4 regions of the Mesorhizobium sp. M8A.F.Ca.ET.202.01.1.1 genome follow, and region 4 is predicted to be linked to each of the others. Evidence: predicted binding sites of a transcription regulator. Region 4 holds the regulator's gene; each other region holds the start of a gene.
The links. The regulator LexA, encoded in region 4, represses DNA repair genes until DNA is damaged. The targets are predictions, from matches to a motif close to TGTTCNNNNTGTGTTCNG.

Region 1: a site for LexA is predicted at 2,065-2,082, ahead of EN845_RS23625 (metallopeptidase family protein). Genes of this name have one in related genera too.
Region 2: a site for LexA is predicted at 1,665-1,682, ahead of EN845_RS04305 (sel1 repeat family protein). Genes of this name have one in related genera too.
Region 3: a site for LexA is predicted at 1,967-1,984, ahead of EN845_RS29805 (DNA recombination protein RmuC). Genes of this name have one in related genera too.

Annotation. Positions count from the first base shown of each region.
Region 1 is NZ_SRUN01000011.1:216,806-221,014, reverse strand. It holds gene EN845_RS23635 (DUF6504 family protein) at 1-1,056, opposite strand, end outside; gene EN845_RS36140 (hypothetical protein) at 998-2,041, opposite strand; gene EN845_RS23625 (metallopeptidase family protein) at 2,219-2,641, shown strand; gene EN845_RS23620 (DUF1737 domain-containing protein) at 2,686-2,892, opposite strand; gene EN845_RS23615 (CoA ester lyase) at 2,930-3,820, opposite strand.
Region 2 is NZ_SRUN01000001.1:803,263-807,471, reverse strand. It holds gene EN845_RS04320 (AMP nucleosidase) at 1-306, opposite strand, end outside; gene EN845_RS04315 (hypothetical protein) at 423-617, opposite strand; gene EN845_RS35310 (hypothetical protein) at 657-812, opposite strand; gene EN845_RS04310 (DUF2147 domain-containing protein) at 1,025-1,366, opposite strand; gene EN845_RS04305 (sel1 repeat family protein) at 1,807-2,073, shown strand; gene EN845_RS04300 (branched-chain amino acid ABC transporter substrate-binding protein) at 2,505-3,626, shown strand; gene EN845_RS04295 (acetyl/propionyl/methylcrotonyl-CoA carboxylase subunit alpha) at 3,708-4,209, opposite strand, start outside.
Region 3 is NZ_SRUN01000018.1:13,508-17,716, forward strand. It holds gene EN845_RS29800 (GFA family protein) at 31-435, shown strand; gene EN845_RS29805 (DNA recombination protein RmuC) at 681-1,934, opposite strand; gene def (peptide deformylase) at 2,038-2,568, shown strand; gene fmt (methionyl-tRNA formyltransferase) at 2,574-3,527, shown strand; gene EN845_RS29820 (N-acetyltransferase) at 3,524-4,030, shown strand; gene truA (tRNA pseudouridine(38-40) synthase TruA) at 4,054-4,209, shown strand, end outside.
Region 4 is NZ_SRUN01000010.1:131,872-136,080, reverse strand. It holds gene EN845_RS21610 (GntR family transcriptional regulator) at 1-713, shown strand, start outside; gene lexA (transcriptional repressor LexA) at 1,124-1,867, shown strand; gene EN845_RS21600 (ComEC/Rec2 family competence protein) at 1,861-4,209, opposite strand, start outside.

The DNA.
Region 1 (4,209 bases), on a different contig from region 4:
CACAGGGACAGGCTGGAGAACCGCGCTCTCGCCGAGACGGGCGCGGATACGGTCGGCGAACAGGGCGATGTCGGCACCGTCGTCGGCCGCTTCACCGGTCAGATCGGTCTGCTGCGTGTCGAAAGCGGCGACAGCCAGCACCGAGAGGCGCACCAGGTCGAAGCCATAGCCGGCATCGATATGCTGCTCGAGTGCTGCCAGCCTTTCATGGAACAATTTCCGGATCAGCAAGGGTTCGCGCATCGGCCGCGAGGTGCCGAGCGCGATGCGGCTGACGGCGCCGTCGACGCGAAAGAGCAGCAGCGCCAGTGTCCGGGCGCCTTCGCCGCGGCGTTCGAGGTCGGTCTTCAAGGTCGTCGCCAGCATGCCCACCAGCCGCTCTATCTCCTCCGTCAGCGTGACGGGTTCGGCGAGATGGCGTTCGACCGAAAGCGGCGCGACGGGAAGGCGCGGCGAGATCGCTTCGTCGAGACGGCCAAGCGCCTGGTCGAGGCGCTGGAGCAGCAAGGCGCCGAAGCGGCGGGCAAGCGGCGCGCGCGGCGCGGCCATGACGGCGCCCGCCGTGCGCAGCCCGACGCTTTCCAGGCTGGCACGGGTTTCCGGCGCTATGCGAAGGGCGGCCAGCGGCAAGGGAGCAAGCAAGGCTTCCTCCTCGCCCGATAGAACGATGCGGTCGCCGCAAAAGCGTGCCGCCGCCCAGGCCGCCCCGGGCGTGCCGGCAAGCCCGGCGCGGACGTCGAAACCCTGATGCAAGAAGCGCGACAGGATTTCGTCGAGCATGGCGCGTTCGCCGCCGAACAGATGGGTGCAGCCGGTGACGTCGAGGAACAGGCCGTCGATGCTGTCCAGCGCCACCAGCGGCGTGTAGCGGTCGCACCAGTCGGCAAGGCCCTCGAGCAGGCGCCGGTCGGCCTCCGGATCGGCTTCGACGATGTCGATCGACGGATGCATGGCGCGCGCATCGGCAATCCCCATGTCGCGCTTCAGGTGCAGCGCCTCAGCCCGCTCGTCGAGGGCTGAGATGCGCTGCGCGTTGCCCTGGCGGTGGCTGATCACGAGCGGTGGGTGAGATGGCGACGGATGATCCGAGGGTCGGGAACGCCAGGATTTCCCCAGACGCTGCCGCAGGATCCTTTCGGCCGCCAGATAGGGAAACCACAGGGACAGGATTCTCTGCCCGCTCTTCCTCGCCCCTTCTTTCGTCGAATACGCGTTCATCGGGGTTCCACTCCAGTATGAATTGTCCAGGCAAGGCCGTGCGGCTCTTGCCGATGCTGATGGTGAAGGCGGGGTGGCCGATCGAACCGGCGAGCGGCCCGGCGACCGTGGCGCGCGGCACGGCCGGCGCCGACGCGGCGATGAGGCGGATAGGCGCCGCCGTCGGTTCCGGCTCGGCCGCCTGCCGCAGCAGGAACACCGGCCGGCCGGCACCTTGCGCCCGCGCATGCAGGCGGCGTGTCGCGGTCAGGTCCAGCCGCTGCGGATTGCCGCGGATTTCCAGAATGACGGCGGCAAGCGCCGTCATGCGTGCCGCCTCCTCGGCGATCCACAGCGCATCGACAAGCCTGGGCGCCTCGGAAAACAGCAATTGCCCGGGCTCGATGCCGAAGGCGGCATGCAGCCCCCTGGCATAGGGAAAGCCGGCCTCGTGGAAAATTTCCGATGTCCCGATCCATAAGATGGGCAGCCCCTGCGCCTGGTTGAGGATCAGGCTGACGAGCGACAGGGCGAAGCCGGCCACGGCTCCCGCATCGCGGGTTTCCAGGCCATGGATTTCGGTCAGGGCGGCTTTCGGCAGGCCGCCGCCGAGCGCGGCATCGAGCCGCTCGACGCCGATGGGCAGGAAGGCATCCGGCAAGGCCGCGGCAAGGCCGCGCCGGATGATCGTCAGATCGCTGCCTGGCGTGGGGTCAGCGCTGGCGCCGGCATCAAGGGGCGCCGCCGCCGGCGCCTGCAGGCGCTCGGGCAGCGTTCCCTCGATTTTCGCGATCTGGCGGCGCAGGGCAAAAACAGTCTCCCGCGCCACGGCGGTCATCGCCATGACGGTCAGCTTCCACTCACAATTGTTCCTGTTATGTTCCTATTGATTCCAGAGGGCGCTGGAAGAGTCAAGCAGAGTCATAAGGAATTTATTCCTCTCCCGGCGCGACGCCGGCGTATAGGCGTCATTTGCCTCGACCGGTGCGAACACCTATATGCCGGGATTAAAGGACAAAGCATGGCCCGCATCTACAAGACCCGCACCTGGCATGGCGAACTTGCGCCCTCGATGGAAGAATTGGAGTTCCTGGCCCTGGAGGCCTACGCCCATCTGCCGGAGGATTTTCGCAAGCTGACCGGCGAGATCGTCATCCAGATCGCCGAATTCCCGACCGACGAGATCATGGACGATTTGTCGTTGGAGACGCCGTTCGACCTGCTCGGCCTGTTTGAGGGGCGCGGCATCGCCGAACGCTGGAACCCGCAAACCGGGGAAGGCCCCAACCGCATCACGCTCTATCGTCGCGCCATGCTCGACTACTGGGCCGAGAACGAGGAATCGCTGGGCGACATCGTCACCCACGTGCTGATCCACGAGATCGGCCACCATTTCGGCCTGTCGGACGATGATATGGAAAAGATCGAAGAGGCTGCTGAATAGGCTGTGCCTTCGTCATCCTAGGGTCTGCGCCGCGTCGCTTTCCCCTACCAGTCGCTGAGCTTGGTATCCGGCCCGTATTCCTGGCCGTCGACATCCTTCACCACGGCCTGGCCGCAGCGCATGGTCTTGGCTTTCTTGTCATAGGCGTAGGTCGGCGAGCCGAACAGGTGCCAGCCCTTGTTCAGCGCCGCCGTCACCTTGTGGCAGAAGCTGGCGTCGTCCGGGGCGGTGAGAAAGCGGTAGAGTTTCATCGTCCAATTCCTGTCGTGTATCCCAAGTCGGCGAATATCATGCCCCGATGGCGGCCGCTTTCGCCAGCAGTTTTTCGGCCTGCGCCAAGTGCAGCCGCTCGACCATCCTGCCGTTCAGCGCGATGACGCCCTTGCCGCTGTTTTGCGCCTCCGCGAAGGCATCCTTCACCGCGCGCGCCTCGGCCAGTGCCTGCGCCGACGGGGCAAAGGCGCGGTTGGCGGCCTCGATCTGCGATGGATGGATCAGCGTCTTGCCGTCAAAGCCCATGGCGGCGGCCTGCGTGCATTCGCGGGCGAACGCGTCCAGGTCGCGAAAATCGTTGAACACCCCATCGAGCATGTCGAGGCCGCCGGCGCGCGCCGCCAGCAGCATCTGCATCAGCCATGGCAGGAGATAGGCGCGGTCGGGCGTCGCCAGGACGCCGGTATCCTTGATCAGGTCATTCGTTCCGGCAATGAAACAATCCAGCCGCGAGGCGGGGTCGCGGCCGAGCTCGGCGATGGCGCCGATGTTGAGCATGGCCTTGGGCGTCTCGATCATCGCCCATAGCTTCACGCTGTCGGGGGCAAAATTGTCGTCCAGCACATCGCCGACCTTGAGCACGTCGCGCGGTGTGTCGACCTTGGGCAGCAGGAGGCCGTCCGGTTCCGCCTTGGCCACGGCGGCAAGGTCGTCGGCGCCCCATTCGCTGGATAGCGCATTGACGCGCACCACCATCTCGCAGCGCCGGCCATTGCGGTCGGCACCAGGGCGATTGGCGAAAATGCCGGCCAGTTTCTCGCGCGCGGCGATCTTGTCGGCGGGGGCGACGGCGTCCTCGAGGTCGATGATGACGGCGTCGCAGGCAAGCTGCGCGATCTTGGCCAACGCCTTGTCGTTGGAGGCCGGGACATAGAGCACGGAGCGGCGCGGACGGTAGGTTTCCATGTCCGATCTATGCCGGTTGCGGTCGGGCGAGGCAAGCGTCCGACCGATACCTGATACGAGCCAACCGCGAAAGCTTGCGCCGTCCCTTGCCTGTCCTCCGCAGCCGTTGCCGAAGGGCGCCTTTCCTCTCCCCCGTCGATCGGGGGGTCCGAAGGACGGGCGAGACCCGCGGCTCGCCCCGGCAAGGTGTCGAGCGAAGCTCGACGGAGTGGGGGTCGACCTTTGGGCGCAAGGCGATGCGATGCTTGCGCCCGGTGCCCTTTCCTATGTCCGTTTGCGGCGGTTGCCAGGTGGTTCCCCCACTCCGTCTCGGCTTCGCCGAGCCACCTCTCCCCCCTCCGGAGGGAGAGGAAAGGAGCCTGGCTGGGGTACGCCAACGCGTCCGCAAA
Region 2 (4,209 bases), on a different contig from region 4:
CATGATCAGCCGAAGCTGCTCGATGAGGTAGGTCTCGAACAGGTCCGGCTGGGTCACCGTGGTGGCGAAATGGCCGGGCGTCGGCATGTGGCCATAGGCCTGGCGCGAGTCGACCTGGGTGAACGAACTCGTGGTGACGCCGATCTCGGGGTAGAAGGCCCGGTAGCGCTTGCTGCTGTCGCCGCCGGCGGCAAGGGCTGCGAAGGAATCGCGAAGGAACTTGGTGTTGCGGTTGTAAAGCACCTTCAGCGCGGTAACGGCCTTTTCGGCATTGTCGAAGCTTTGCCGGCCAAAAGGCTCGGGCATGACGACTGATTCGATGGCTTGGGGGTAGATTCGCTTTTCCATGACTCAATATAGAGACTTGGGGAGGCGGTTGGGAGGGGGCTCGCCGCCGAAGGCGCTCAAAGCGCCATTTTTCTTCAACCCCGCTGCAGGCTGACCAGCAGCACGAACCCGACGCCGGACTTTCTGAGCGCCGGCGCCTCGATCGTCGAGCCGGCATCGGCGCGCATCATCGGCACCGCCAGGACCGGAGCGGCCAGGAGCACCAGGATAAGCGCCGCCCTCGGCAGGAGCCGGAGGGTCTTGGCGAGGTTGGCGGCGATGCGGTTCATGATGTCTGTGCTTTTCTTTTCGAGGTCTGGTTCTCTGTTTCAGTGGCGAAGGTTGGTCGGGCAGGCGAGGTGGCACATTCTGGCGGCTTCCTCCCAGGAGCGGGGGGACCGGGCCGCTTCGGCGACGAGGATGGCGAAGAACATCCCAAACAGGCTCATCAGCAGGCAGACGATGGTGAAGCGGCGAGCAAGCATTGGGTCCGTGTCTGCTTCAACACGCAGGAGAATGCCCTGACGCCTCTGAACCGGCTCTGAGGCCGGCGTTCATCTGCGGTTCAAATTGATTGACGGGACATTGGCTGGGTCGCCGCCGGCCCGAACGGCCATCGAGGGTCACGGTCAGCGCGTCGATAAAACGAAAACGGGGCCCGCCGGGCCCCGTTTTGAGATCGCAAGGAGATGGACGATCAGAGCTTGTGCCAGGTCTGGCTCTTGCAGATCAGTCCGCCTAGCACGCAACCGCTCATCTTGAGCGAGGTGCCAGCCAATGTCGCCTTGCCGGAATAGGTCTTGTCGTTTGCCGGATCGGTGATGTTGCCGGTATATTTGTTGTCGCCGGCCGCCTTGAGCGATCCGATGGTCTTGCCGGCATATTTACCGGACTTGAGCGTAATGGAAAATGAATCGCCGCCTGAAATGGCCGCGGTGTCGCCTGCCTGCGTTTTCCAGTTGCCCTCGATCGGATCGGCCCATGCCGCGCCGCTCAGCATCAAAGTGGCCGCCAGGGCCAGGCTCACTTTTCGAAACATGTCTTCCTCCGTTTGGATAGCCGGCCGGATGCTCCGCCTCGCCGGTCTGCCGCTTACGCAAACGTAAGCTAGTCCAGCTTCCGTCAAAACAAAAGCGGTGCCGCAACGGAAGACTTTGGCGTTTTGAAAGCGGCTGAATTCGCTCTGTCGGGACGGAAACGGAAACGATCGCCGCGTCGTGTTTGTTTCCCGTGGTTAGCGGAGTGTTGATCGGGGTCCCGAAAATTTTCGTCAAATTTGGCGAAAACCAGCCGAATTGCTGGTTTCGTATCCTTAACGAATTTCCGTGTTTACCTCTTGTTTTAGCTTTGTTTTCCTCAAATTAAGCACGCCATTTAACGACGGATTCAAGCCTGCGCGGCATTCTCGAAAGCATCGAAAGAGCGCGCCCCGGACAAGACAAACGGAGGCAGCTCTCGGGAGCCAGACAGGGGACTAAAATGGCACGTTTTGAAATGCTTGAAGCAGGCTTCGGCGCCATGGGGGCAACTGCCCAGGCCGACATTCTTTTCGAACTGGGCATGATGTATGCGACCGGTCGCGATTGCGAGACCGATGTCGTTGCCGCCCACAAATGGTTCAACATCGCCGCCATCAAGGGTTCGGCCCGCGCCGCGGAACTGCGCTCGGAACTCTCGTCGGCCATGTCGAAGGTCGAGATCGCCAAGGCGCTGCGCGAAGCCCGCGAATGGATGACCATGCACTGAGTTCCGCCAGACGGGGACGCTCCGGCCAAGACCGCTAAAAGACGGTCGGGCCAACAGGGACAAGGCTGCGCAGACAGCCAGGCCACGGGCCAACAACAAAAAGAATGCGGCAGGCCGACAGGCCCAAGCCGCGCGACGGACCATGATCCCGAAAGTGGAATCGGGGCTTCGGCAAGATCATGGCCAACAGGAAGACAGGGAAGGTGGGTTGGGTTCACAGCGCGGGGGCGCCGGGGAAACAGCCTGACAGGCAAAAAGCCACGACCAGCCGGAACAAGGCTGGCGTGGCTTTTTGCGTGGATGAGACCGCGCAGGCCCAATCGAGCGGCGCCAATGCGCCTAGACAGGCCCGGTGAAGGATGAAATTGTCCCGCCTCTCTGGAAGAAGCGCGGCCGGGGCGGCCGCGCGTGAGTGGAGGAGTTCTATTGTCATGAAAAAAATGAGTATTTTGAGCGCGGCCATTTTCGGCCTGATGATGAGCGCGCCTGTCGCATTCGCCGACGACATCACCGTATCGGTGGTTGGCCCGATGACCGGACAGCTCGCGACCATCGGCGATCAGTTCAAGCAGGGCGCACAGGCCGCGGCCGATGCCATCAACGCCGCGGGCGGCGTCAACGGCTCGATGATCAAGCTCGACATCGAGGACGACCAGTGCGACCCCAAGCAGGCCGTTTCGGTCGCCAACCGCATCATCGCCAACGGCGTCAAGTTCATCGACGGTCATGCCTGCTCGGGTTCGAGCATTCCGGCCTCGGCCGTCTATGCCGAAGCCGGTGCGCTGATGATGAGTCCGGCCTCTTCGAACCCGGTGCTGACCGACGCCGCGGCCAAGTCCGGCTGGCCGACGATCATGCGTCTTTATACGCGTGACGACGCACAGGGCGCCTTCATCGGCCCGTGGATCGCCAAGAAGTATGCCGGCAAGAATGTGGTCATCCTGCACGACAAGAGCGCCTACGGTCAGGGCGTGGCTGACGCCGTCAGGGCAACCATGAATACCGGTGGCCTCAAGGAAGTCTACTATGACGCCATCAACCCCGGCGAGAAGGACTATTCGGCGCTTGTCACCAAGCTGAAGGATCTCAAGGCCGATGTCGTCTATTTCGGCGGCTACCATCCTGAGGCTGGCCTGATCCTGCGTCAGTCGGCCGAACAGAACCTGAAGTTCCAGCTGATCATGCCGGACTCGATCGCCTCGCCGGAGTTCTGGCAGGTTGCCGGCCCGGCCGGCGAGGGCACCATGTTCGTGTTCCCGTCGGATCCGCAGGCAAAGCCGGAAGCCAAGGCGGCCGTCGAGAAGATCAAGGCCGGCGGCTTCGTGCCGGAAGGCTTCACGCTGTTCTCCTACGCCGTGGTCCAGGCTTTCGCCGAAGGCATCAAGCGTGCCGGCAGCGACGATCCGGCCAAGGTTGCCGAAGCGTTGAAGAACGGCACGCCGATCAGCACCGTTGTCGGCGACGTCACCTTCGACGAGAAGGGCGACCTCAAAAATGCCAGCTATGACATCAACCAGTGGCATGACGGCAAGTACGCGCCGATCGCGCAGTAATCGCTCCGACGATCGGCTAGTCCAAGGAAATGGCCGGGTTCGTCCCGGCCATTTCTGTCTGCGGTCCGCGATGCGCTCCGGCTATCGGCCGGTGGCGGCGGTCGACGCGTTCTGGTCCTCGATGAACCCCACCAGCACCGCCCCGTCGGTGACCTGTGACCCTTCCCCGGCGATCTCGGCGATCACCCCGTCATGCGGGGCGGCGATGGTGTGCTCCATCTTCATCGCTTCGAGGATCAGCAGAATTTGTCCCTTGATCACGGCGTCGCCTTTCGCCACGCGCACAAGCTTGACGAGACCCGGCATCGGCGCGCGCAGGCTGCCGGAGGCGGCAGCGGCTTCATCGCTCCTGGCCAGGGGATCCGGCACGGTGAAAGTATAGGCGACAGCGCCTTCGAACACGGTGATGTGGCCAGGCCAGCGGGCGAGGCGGGGAACGGCCCGAAGGTCATGCGAATTGGTGCTGTCATACGGCGCATCGAGCGCCACCTGAAAGCGCCCGTCCGGCCGCATTGAAACCTTGGCCAGGATGGCCTCGTCGCCGAACTTCAGCCGCGTGCGCCGCGCAACGCCGTGGAAATGC
Region 3 (4,209 bases), on a different contig from region 4:
GATCAGCCGATCGATTTTGGAGGAATGACGATGAAGATAGACGGCGGCTGTCATTGTGGTGCCATCACCTACGAGGCGGAGGTCGACCCGGAAAAGACCTCGATCTGCCACTGTACCGATTGCCAACAGCTGACCGGTACGGCCTTTCGCGTCACCGTTCCCGCGCCGCAGGATCACTACCGGATCACCAGGGGCGCGCCGAAAATCTATATCAAGACCGTGGCGAGCGGCGCCAAGCGCGCCCAGGCTTTTTGTGCCGACTGCGGCTCGCACCTTTATGCGACATCGGTCGGCGACGGTCCGAAGGTCTATGGGATCAGGGTCGGGACCTCGCGGCAGCGTCAGGACCTGGTCCCGAGACACCAGAAATGGCACCGGTCGGCGCTGCACTGGCTTCCGGACTTCGAGGGCATGACGACGGTGGAGGAGCAGTAGGGTTAGTAGGCTCCCACAAGACCTCTGCGATTAGCGAAGCCTCCCATCGCTTCGTCATCCTCGGGCTTGACCCGAGGATCCATGCCGTGACCTTGCCGAAGGATGCCGTGGAACGGAATTCTGCACTGTTGCGGCGCGCCGCGGTCGCGGCATGAATTCTAGGGTCTGCGCGCGTCGCTCCGCTCCTTGCTCCGCCCTAGAATGACGATGGGATAGACGCTTCGCTAATCTCTGGCGTCGAGCGACTACTCTCCATCTTCGACGACCCTCAGCCTCAACTGCCCCGTCTTGGAATCAGCCACGCGCGGTGCGGCTTCCACCTTGGCGGCGCCGCCGTGTGGGACGTCGGCCTCGCCTTCTCCGAACTCCAGCGCCTCGATCTTCTGGCCGCGCTTGGTCACTTTCGAGGTCGAGACGAGGATGTCTTCGATATCCTTGGCCGACTGGCCGAAATGGCCCTGCAATTTGCGCACCCGCTCGTCGACACGCTGGACATCTTCCATCAGCCTGATGACTTCACCCTGGATCAGATGCGCCTGCTCGCGCATGCGGGCATCCCTCAGGATCGCCTGGATGACCTGGATCGACAGCATCAGCAGCGAAGGCGAGACGATGATGACGCGGGCGCGGTGCGCCTTCTGCACGACCGCCTCGAAATTCTCATGGATTTCGGCGAACACCGATTCCGACGGCACGAACATGAAGGCCGTGTCCTGCGTCTCGCCCTGGAGCAGGTATTTTTCCGAAATGTCGCGAACATGGACCTCGATGTCGCGGCGAAAGGCCTGGGCCGCGACCTTCTGCAGGTCGGCGCCGTCGGCGGCGCGGATGGCATTCCATGCTTCCAGCGGAAATTTGGCGTCGATGGCAAGTGACGGCGCGCCGTTCGGCATTTTCACCAGGCAGTCCGGCCGGCTGCCGTTCGACAGCGTCGCCTGGAATTCATAGGCCCCATGCGGCAGGCCGTCGGCGACGATCGCCTCCATGCGCGACTGGCCGAAGGCGCCGCGGGTCTGCTTGTTGGAGAGGATCGCCTGCAGCTGCACGACCTGGCCGGCCAGCGACTGGATGTTGCCTTGCGCGGTGTCGATGACCGCCAGCCGCTCCTGCAGTTTCGCCAGGCTCTCATGCGTGGATTTGGTCTGCTCGGTCATGGTCTGGCCGATGCGGCCGGTCATGGCGTCGAGGCGCTGGCCGATCGATTGCGTCAATTCGGCCTGCCGGGCGCCGAACACTTCGGCGATGGCCCCCATGCGGCCCTGCATCTCAGCCTGCGACTGCAAAATACCAGCCATGCGTGTCTCGGCGTCGCGGGCATGGTCGGCGGCCTCCGCGGCGGCGACCGCGCGCGCCTTGGCCGACCGCCACAGCGCAACGACGAGCGCCACGAACAAGCCGAGAAACAGCAAGGCGCCGAAGGCCAGCGCGTGACCCAGCGTGATTGTCGAGGCGCCGAGCCGTACGACAGGCTCCGAAAAGATGGTGCTGAGATCATTCATGTGGACAGCATAGCCGATTCGGCGGGCTGGCACAGATCAAAACGTGAACGAGGCTCAGGCGCACCGGTTGACGCCTTTCCTTGGAGGTCTTAGGTGAAACGCCATGCCGATCAAGCCGCTCATCATCCTTCCCGACCCCATCCTGCGCCAGGTTTCCAAGCCGGTGGAGCGCGTCGACGCGCCCTTGCGCAAACTGGCCGACGACATGCTGGCGACCATGTATGACGCGCCCGGCATCGGGCTGGCGGCAATCCAGATCGGCGAACCGCTGCGCATGCTGGTGATCGACCTTGCCAAGGAAGACGAAACGCCGGCGCCGCACGTCTTCATCAACCCGGAGATTCTCGAAAGCGCCGACGCGCGGTCGGTCTACGAGGAAGGCTGCCTGTCGATCCCGGATTACTATGCCGAGGTCGAGCGCCCGGCTTCCGTGCGGGTCAAATATCTCGACCGCGACGGCACGCTGCAGGAGATGGAGGCCGAGGGCCTGATGGCGACCTGCCTGCAGCACGAGATCGACCACCTCAACGGCGTGCTGTTCATCGACCATATCTCCAAGTTGAAGCGCGACATGGTGGTGAAGAAGTTCAGGAAGCTCGCCAAGGACAAGGCGCCAGGCAAACTGGTGGGATAGGGGAAATGCCCCTTCGTGTCGTCTTCATGGGTACGCCGGAGTTTTCGGTGCCGACGCTGCGCGCCATTGCCGAAGTGGGACATGATGTCGCCGCCGTCTACACGCAGCCGCCGCGCGCCGCGGGCCGGCGCGGGCTCGAGCTGACGCCGTCGCCGGTGCAGCGCGAGGCCGAGCGGTTGGGTATCGAGGTGCGCACGCCGGCATCGTTGAAAGGCGAGACCGAACAGGCCGCCTTTACAGCGCTTGGCGCCGATACCGCCGTGGTCGTCGCCTATGGTTTGCTTCTGCCCAGGGCGGTTCTGGAGGCACCCCGGCTCGGCTGCATCAACGGCCATGCATCGCTTTTGCCGCGCTGGCGCGGCGCCGCCCCCATCCAGCGGGCCATCATGGCAGGAGACCTGGAAAGCGGCATGATGGTGATGCGCATGGAGGAGGGCCTGGACACCGGACCGGTGGCATTGCTTGAAAAATGCGCCATCGACCCCGATATGACAGCCGGCGATCTGCATGATCGATTGATGAGCGTTGGCGCTGCCCTGATGGTGGAAGCGCTGGCACGGCTGGAACGGAATGCCCTGACATTTACCGCGCAAGCGGCCGAAGGGGTGACTTACGCCAGGAAAATCGATAAATCCGAGACGCGCGTGGACTGGACGCGGCCCGCGGCCGATGTCCACAATCACATTCGTGGCCTGTCGCCCTTTCCCGGCGCCTGGTCCGAAATTGAATTTGGCGGCCGCATGGAACGGCTGAAACTGCTTCGCTCGACGCTGTCCGAAGGCCTGTCGCCTTCGGAAGATTTGGGCGAGTCGGGAGGAATTCTCGATGACCGGCTGACGGTCTCCTGCGGAAAAGGCGCGATCAGGCTGGTCGAAGTTCAACGTGCGGGCGGAAAGCCCGCCGCCGCGTCGGAATTCCTGCGCGGAGCCAAGATCGAAAAAGGACTGAAATTCTCATGAGCATGATGTCGATACGCGCGGCGACGCCGCGGGACCGCGAGGCCATCCGCCTCGTCGAGGAACACGCTTTCGGCCAGCAGGCGGAGGCCGGACTGGTCGACGCGCTGGTGACCGGCGGTGATGCCGTCGTCGAACTGGTGGCGGAAGAAGACGGGCAGGCCGTTGGCCACATCCTGTTTTCGCGCCTGTTCGTGCAGAACGGCGGCAAGAGTTTTGCCGCCGTGGCGCTTGCCCCGCTGGCGGTGGAGCCGTCTTTTCACGGCTCCGGCATCGGTGGCGCGCTGATCCGCGAGGCCCATATCCGGCTCAAGGATGCTGGCGAGACGCTGGCCGTTGTGCTTGGAGATCCGGCCTATTACGGCCGTTTCGGCTATAGCCACGCCCGGGCTGAAAAGTTCGACAGCGAATACCAAGGCGAGGCGCTGCAGGCGCTGGCCTGGGGTGACGCACCCGAAGCCGGCAGGCTGGTCTACGCCTCCGCCTTCACCGCTCTCGCCGCCTAGGCGAGAGCGTACAGCCGACCGGCATGCCGCGTTTTCGCCTCGACATCGAATATGACGGCAGCCTGTTTGCCGGCTGGCAGCACCAGGCCGATCAGCCTTCGGTGCAGCAGGCGATCGAACAGGCGATCGAGAAATTCTGCGGCGAGGCGGTCCGGCTGCGCGCCGCCGGCCGCACCGAT
Region 4 (4,209 bases):
TCCTGACCACGCGCCTCATGCCCGGCGCCCCGCTCAAACTGAGTGCACTGCGCGGCACCTATGGAGTCGGCTGGACGCCATTGCGCGAAGCCTTGTCGCGGCTCGAGGCCGAACGCCTGGTCACCGCCATCAGCAATCGCGGTTTTACCGTGGCTCGGGTGTCGCGGGCCGAACTGGAGGACCTGGCGCGCGCCAGGATGGTGGTCGAGATCCCCCTGTTCCTCGAATCGATGGAGAAAGGCGGCAAGGAATGGGAAGATGCCGTGGTCACCGCCCACTACCGGCTCTCCCGTTGCAAAACCGCGGTCGACGATCCCTCGGATGCGGCGGTCGACAAATGGGACGAGAATCACGAGGCTTTCCATGCGGCGCTGCTGAGTGCCGCCACATGCGATTGGCTGTTGCGTTTCCGCTCGACGATCTCGGATCAATTGCGCCGGCATCATCGCTTTCTTGGTCTGGCGCCGACATTGCGGGCCGCGGCCGGCCTCAAGGATGGCTACGAAGAGGCGATGGAGGCGCTGCGCGAAGCGATTGCGATCGAACACCATACCGCGATCATGGAAGCGGCACTCGATCGTGACGTCGAGCGGGCCAAGGCGCTGATGGTGGCCCATATCGGCTACACCCTGCACGTCTATGTCCACAGCGAAGACAGCGGCCCGACCAAATACGCCGCCCGCGCCGGCAGCTTGAAAGCTGGTTCGGGATGACTCCGGCGCTTCCGCGACACCTATTCGCACGCGTTGGTCGGAGTGGGGCCGGACGCCTGGGTCCATCGCTGCCCCGAAGCTGCCAGTCGTTGGCGTTTTGGTTTCGTTTCGTTCCGCGAATAACGGACCGATAAATTATACAATCCGCCCGGGGAAAGCCTTCCGAACGGCTGACGCCAAACTCGGGAGCGGATGGGCCACAGGCCATTAACCATAACGATTTCAATGGGCCTGCCGATGGCGGAAAAGGTCGGCTTCTGCCCGCCGTAGCGGACAAAAAACATCCGCAGCCTTAACAAATTCATTAAACTTTAAACGGTTGCGGAACACAACTGGAACAGATAGTGTTTGTTCTGGGTTTGTTTTTTCGATTCTGGTTCAGACCTTCGTTCAATGCCTTGGGGGCCGCCATGCTGACACGCAAGCAACATGAACTGCTGATGTTCATCCACGAACGGCTCAAGGAAAGCGGGATACCGCCCTCCTTCGACGAGATGAAGGAAGCGCTCGATCTTGCCTCCAAATCCGGGATTCATCGCCTGATCACGGCGCTGGAGGAACGCGGCTTCATTCGCCGGCTACCCAATCGGGCGCGCGCGCTGGAGGTGCTGCGGCTGCCGGATTCGATCGCGCCCGGCCTGAACGCGGCAAAGAAATTTTCGCCCAGCGTCATCCAGGGCAGCCTTGGTCAAAACAATCTTGGCCGCCAGCTCAAGCCGGCGACGGCGCCTTCGCGTCTGCCCGCGGCCGGCAATGACGACGATGTGGTTTCAGCCGTGTCCATCCCGGTCATGGGCCGTATCGCCGCCGGTGTGCCGATCGATGCCATCCAGCATCAGACGCATTCGATCTCGGTGCCGCCGGATATGATCATGGGCGGCGAGCACTATGCGCTGGAGGTCAAGGGTGACTCGATGATCGAGGCTGGTATCTTCGACGGCGACACGGTCATCATCCGCAATGCGAACACGGCAAGTCCGGGCGAAATCATCGTGGCGCTGGTCGACGAGGAGGAAGCGACGCTGAAGCGGTTCCGCCGTAAAGGCGCCTCGATCGCGCTCGAAGCCGCCAATCCAGCCTACGAAACGCGTATTTTCGGGCCGGACAGAGTCAAGGTACAAGGCAAGCTGGTCGGGCTGATCAGGCGCTACTGAGCCGGTTTGCCATCGGACTTGTCTGGCTTTTTATAGGGCGGCAGCCCCCTCGCCTCGCGTGAGAATTTTCGCTGCTCGTGCCAGGGCCGGTATGGTCCGTCGACAGCGAATTCGATCACAGCCGGGGTTGTGGCCGACTGGGGATCGAAGAAGACGGCAGCACTTCCCTTGCGGGCGAGCTGCCGTTTCGTGACGACGACAACCAGCGGATTGTGGCAGGCGTCATAGGCGGTCGCGTCATTGACGACGATCAGGTCGGCGAAGGCGCAGGCTTTCCAGGTGTTCTTGCGATCCTCGACATAGGCGACGATCGCGCCGGAAGGGTGCCTGGCAAGGCAAAGGCCTTCGCGGCAATAGAACGGCGATCCCTGCGGCAGGTCGGTGGGAGCGGCAATATCGAATTGCCCGTCCGCCTTGTCGAACATTTCCGGTTTGACGATTGTTTCGGAGACCAGAGCGCGTTTCCAGTTGTCGGCCGCGAATTCGTTCGGACGTTCCCGGTTGACGGCCAGTTCGCCATTGCCGATCGGCAGTGCGACCAGCCGTGCGTCTTCCGAGATCAGCACGTCGGGCGTGCGTATGTCCGACACAGTCAACAGACCGGCAAGTGCGAATGGCAGTGCCGCGAGCCGCAGCCAGGTCGTCGCCATCGTCGCGATGACCAGCGCGACGGCCACCAGCAGCACGGATTGCTGCGAGATCAGACCTACCCCATCGATTGGCGAGCGCTCCGATATCCATGACGATACGGCGATCATCGCTGTCAGGCCTTTGCCCATCACGTAGAGAAACGGGCCGTCGGCGCCGAAGGGCATCGCCAGCGAACTGAGGACCGCAAAAGGCATGACGACCACCGACACGATCGGCATGACGGCCAGATTGGCGAACAGGCTGAGCGGCGATACGCGCTGGAAATGCCAGATGGCAAACAGCGCCGTCGCGCTGCCGGCAATGATGGAGGTCATGGCCAATCCACCTGTCGCCAGCAGGAATTTTCGCGTCAGGAACCCGGGTAGTGACCGCTTTGGCGACGGTGGCCTCGTCTTACCAGCGCGGTGGTCCGCCCAGCCGGCATAGGCGCCAACAAGGGCCGCGGTTGCCGCGAACGACATCTGGAAGCTCGGGCCGACGACCTCGTGCGGGGAAACCAGGATAACGGCGATCGCCGAGATGGCCAGGTTGCGCATGGTGAGCGCCGCGCGATCGAACAAGACGGCAATCAGCATCACCGCCAGCATGATGAAGCTGCGTTCGGCCGCAACGACGACACCGGAAATGACGAGATAGGCGGCGATCGAGAAAAGTGCGGCGGCGGCCGCATATTTCTTCACCGGCCGGCGCGCGGAAAAGTCTGGAAACAGCGCGAAGGCACCGCGCAACAGACCCATGATGGTGCCGGCGACCAGCGCCATATGCAGTCCCGAAATGGAAATGATGTGATAGATGCCGGTACGCCGCATCGCTTCGTTGATTTCATCGGGAATGCCGGCGCGCACGCCGACGATCAGCGCCGCCGCGATCTCGCCTTCGGCGCCGCCGATGCTGCCCCTGATGTGGTCGGCGATGGCTTCGCGGGCGTTTTCGATGCTTGAAAAAAGACGGGCTGGCAGCGACATCTCACCATCGTCGGTAGCGACAACCGTTGGATTGCCGAGAAAGAAGCCGCTGCCGCCGATGCCTGCGAAATAGCTGTCGAAGGAGAAGTCGTAGCTGTCCGGCCGCACCGGACCGGTCGGCGGCAGCAGTTTGGCGTAGCCTGTGATAAGCGAGCCAGCGGTCATTTCCGGCGGTATCTTGCGTGCCGAAAGCCGGACCCTTTCCGGCGCATAGCGCAATTTCGGCCGGGCGGTCGAAATCACGTCCATGGTCAACCGGATACGGCCGCTCTCCATCTCCTCGAGCGAGACCACGCGGCCGGTCAATTGAGTCGAGATTTCCGAACCCAGCATCCGGGTTCCTGCTCGCCATGTTTCGACCTTCGCCGCGAGCAGGCCCAGCGCGCACAACAGCACTGCCATGAAACACAGATGGGTTTTCGGCCAGGAACGCGAGACGAATGCACAGGTCGCCGCCAGCACCATGACCGCGACAGGCTTTGCAAAATCGGGCTCGGTCGCCAGCGAAAAGTAGCCGATCGCCCCAACCGCCAGGCAGACCGGCACCAGCAGGAAGGCGATGCCCCGGTCAAGTTCCAGCTCCGCCGCCTTGGCCAAGCCGTGGCGCAGGCGAAGCAAGGATATCCGGCCGATTTGCCGGCGCGCGCGCACGATCCTGCGTGCGGCAGGAGACGGAGTTGGCGCCGGCAAGCCCGCTTGCAACGGCTGGGTTGCGGGCGCAGCCAC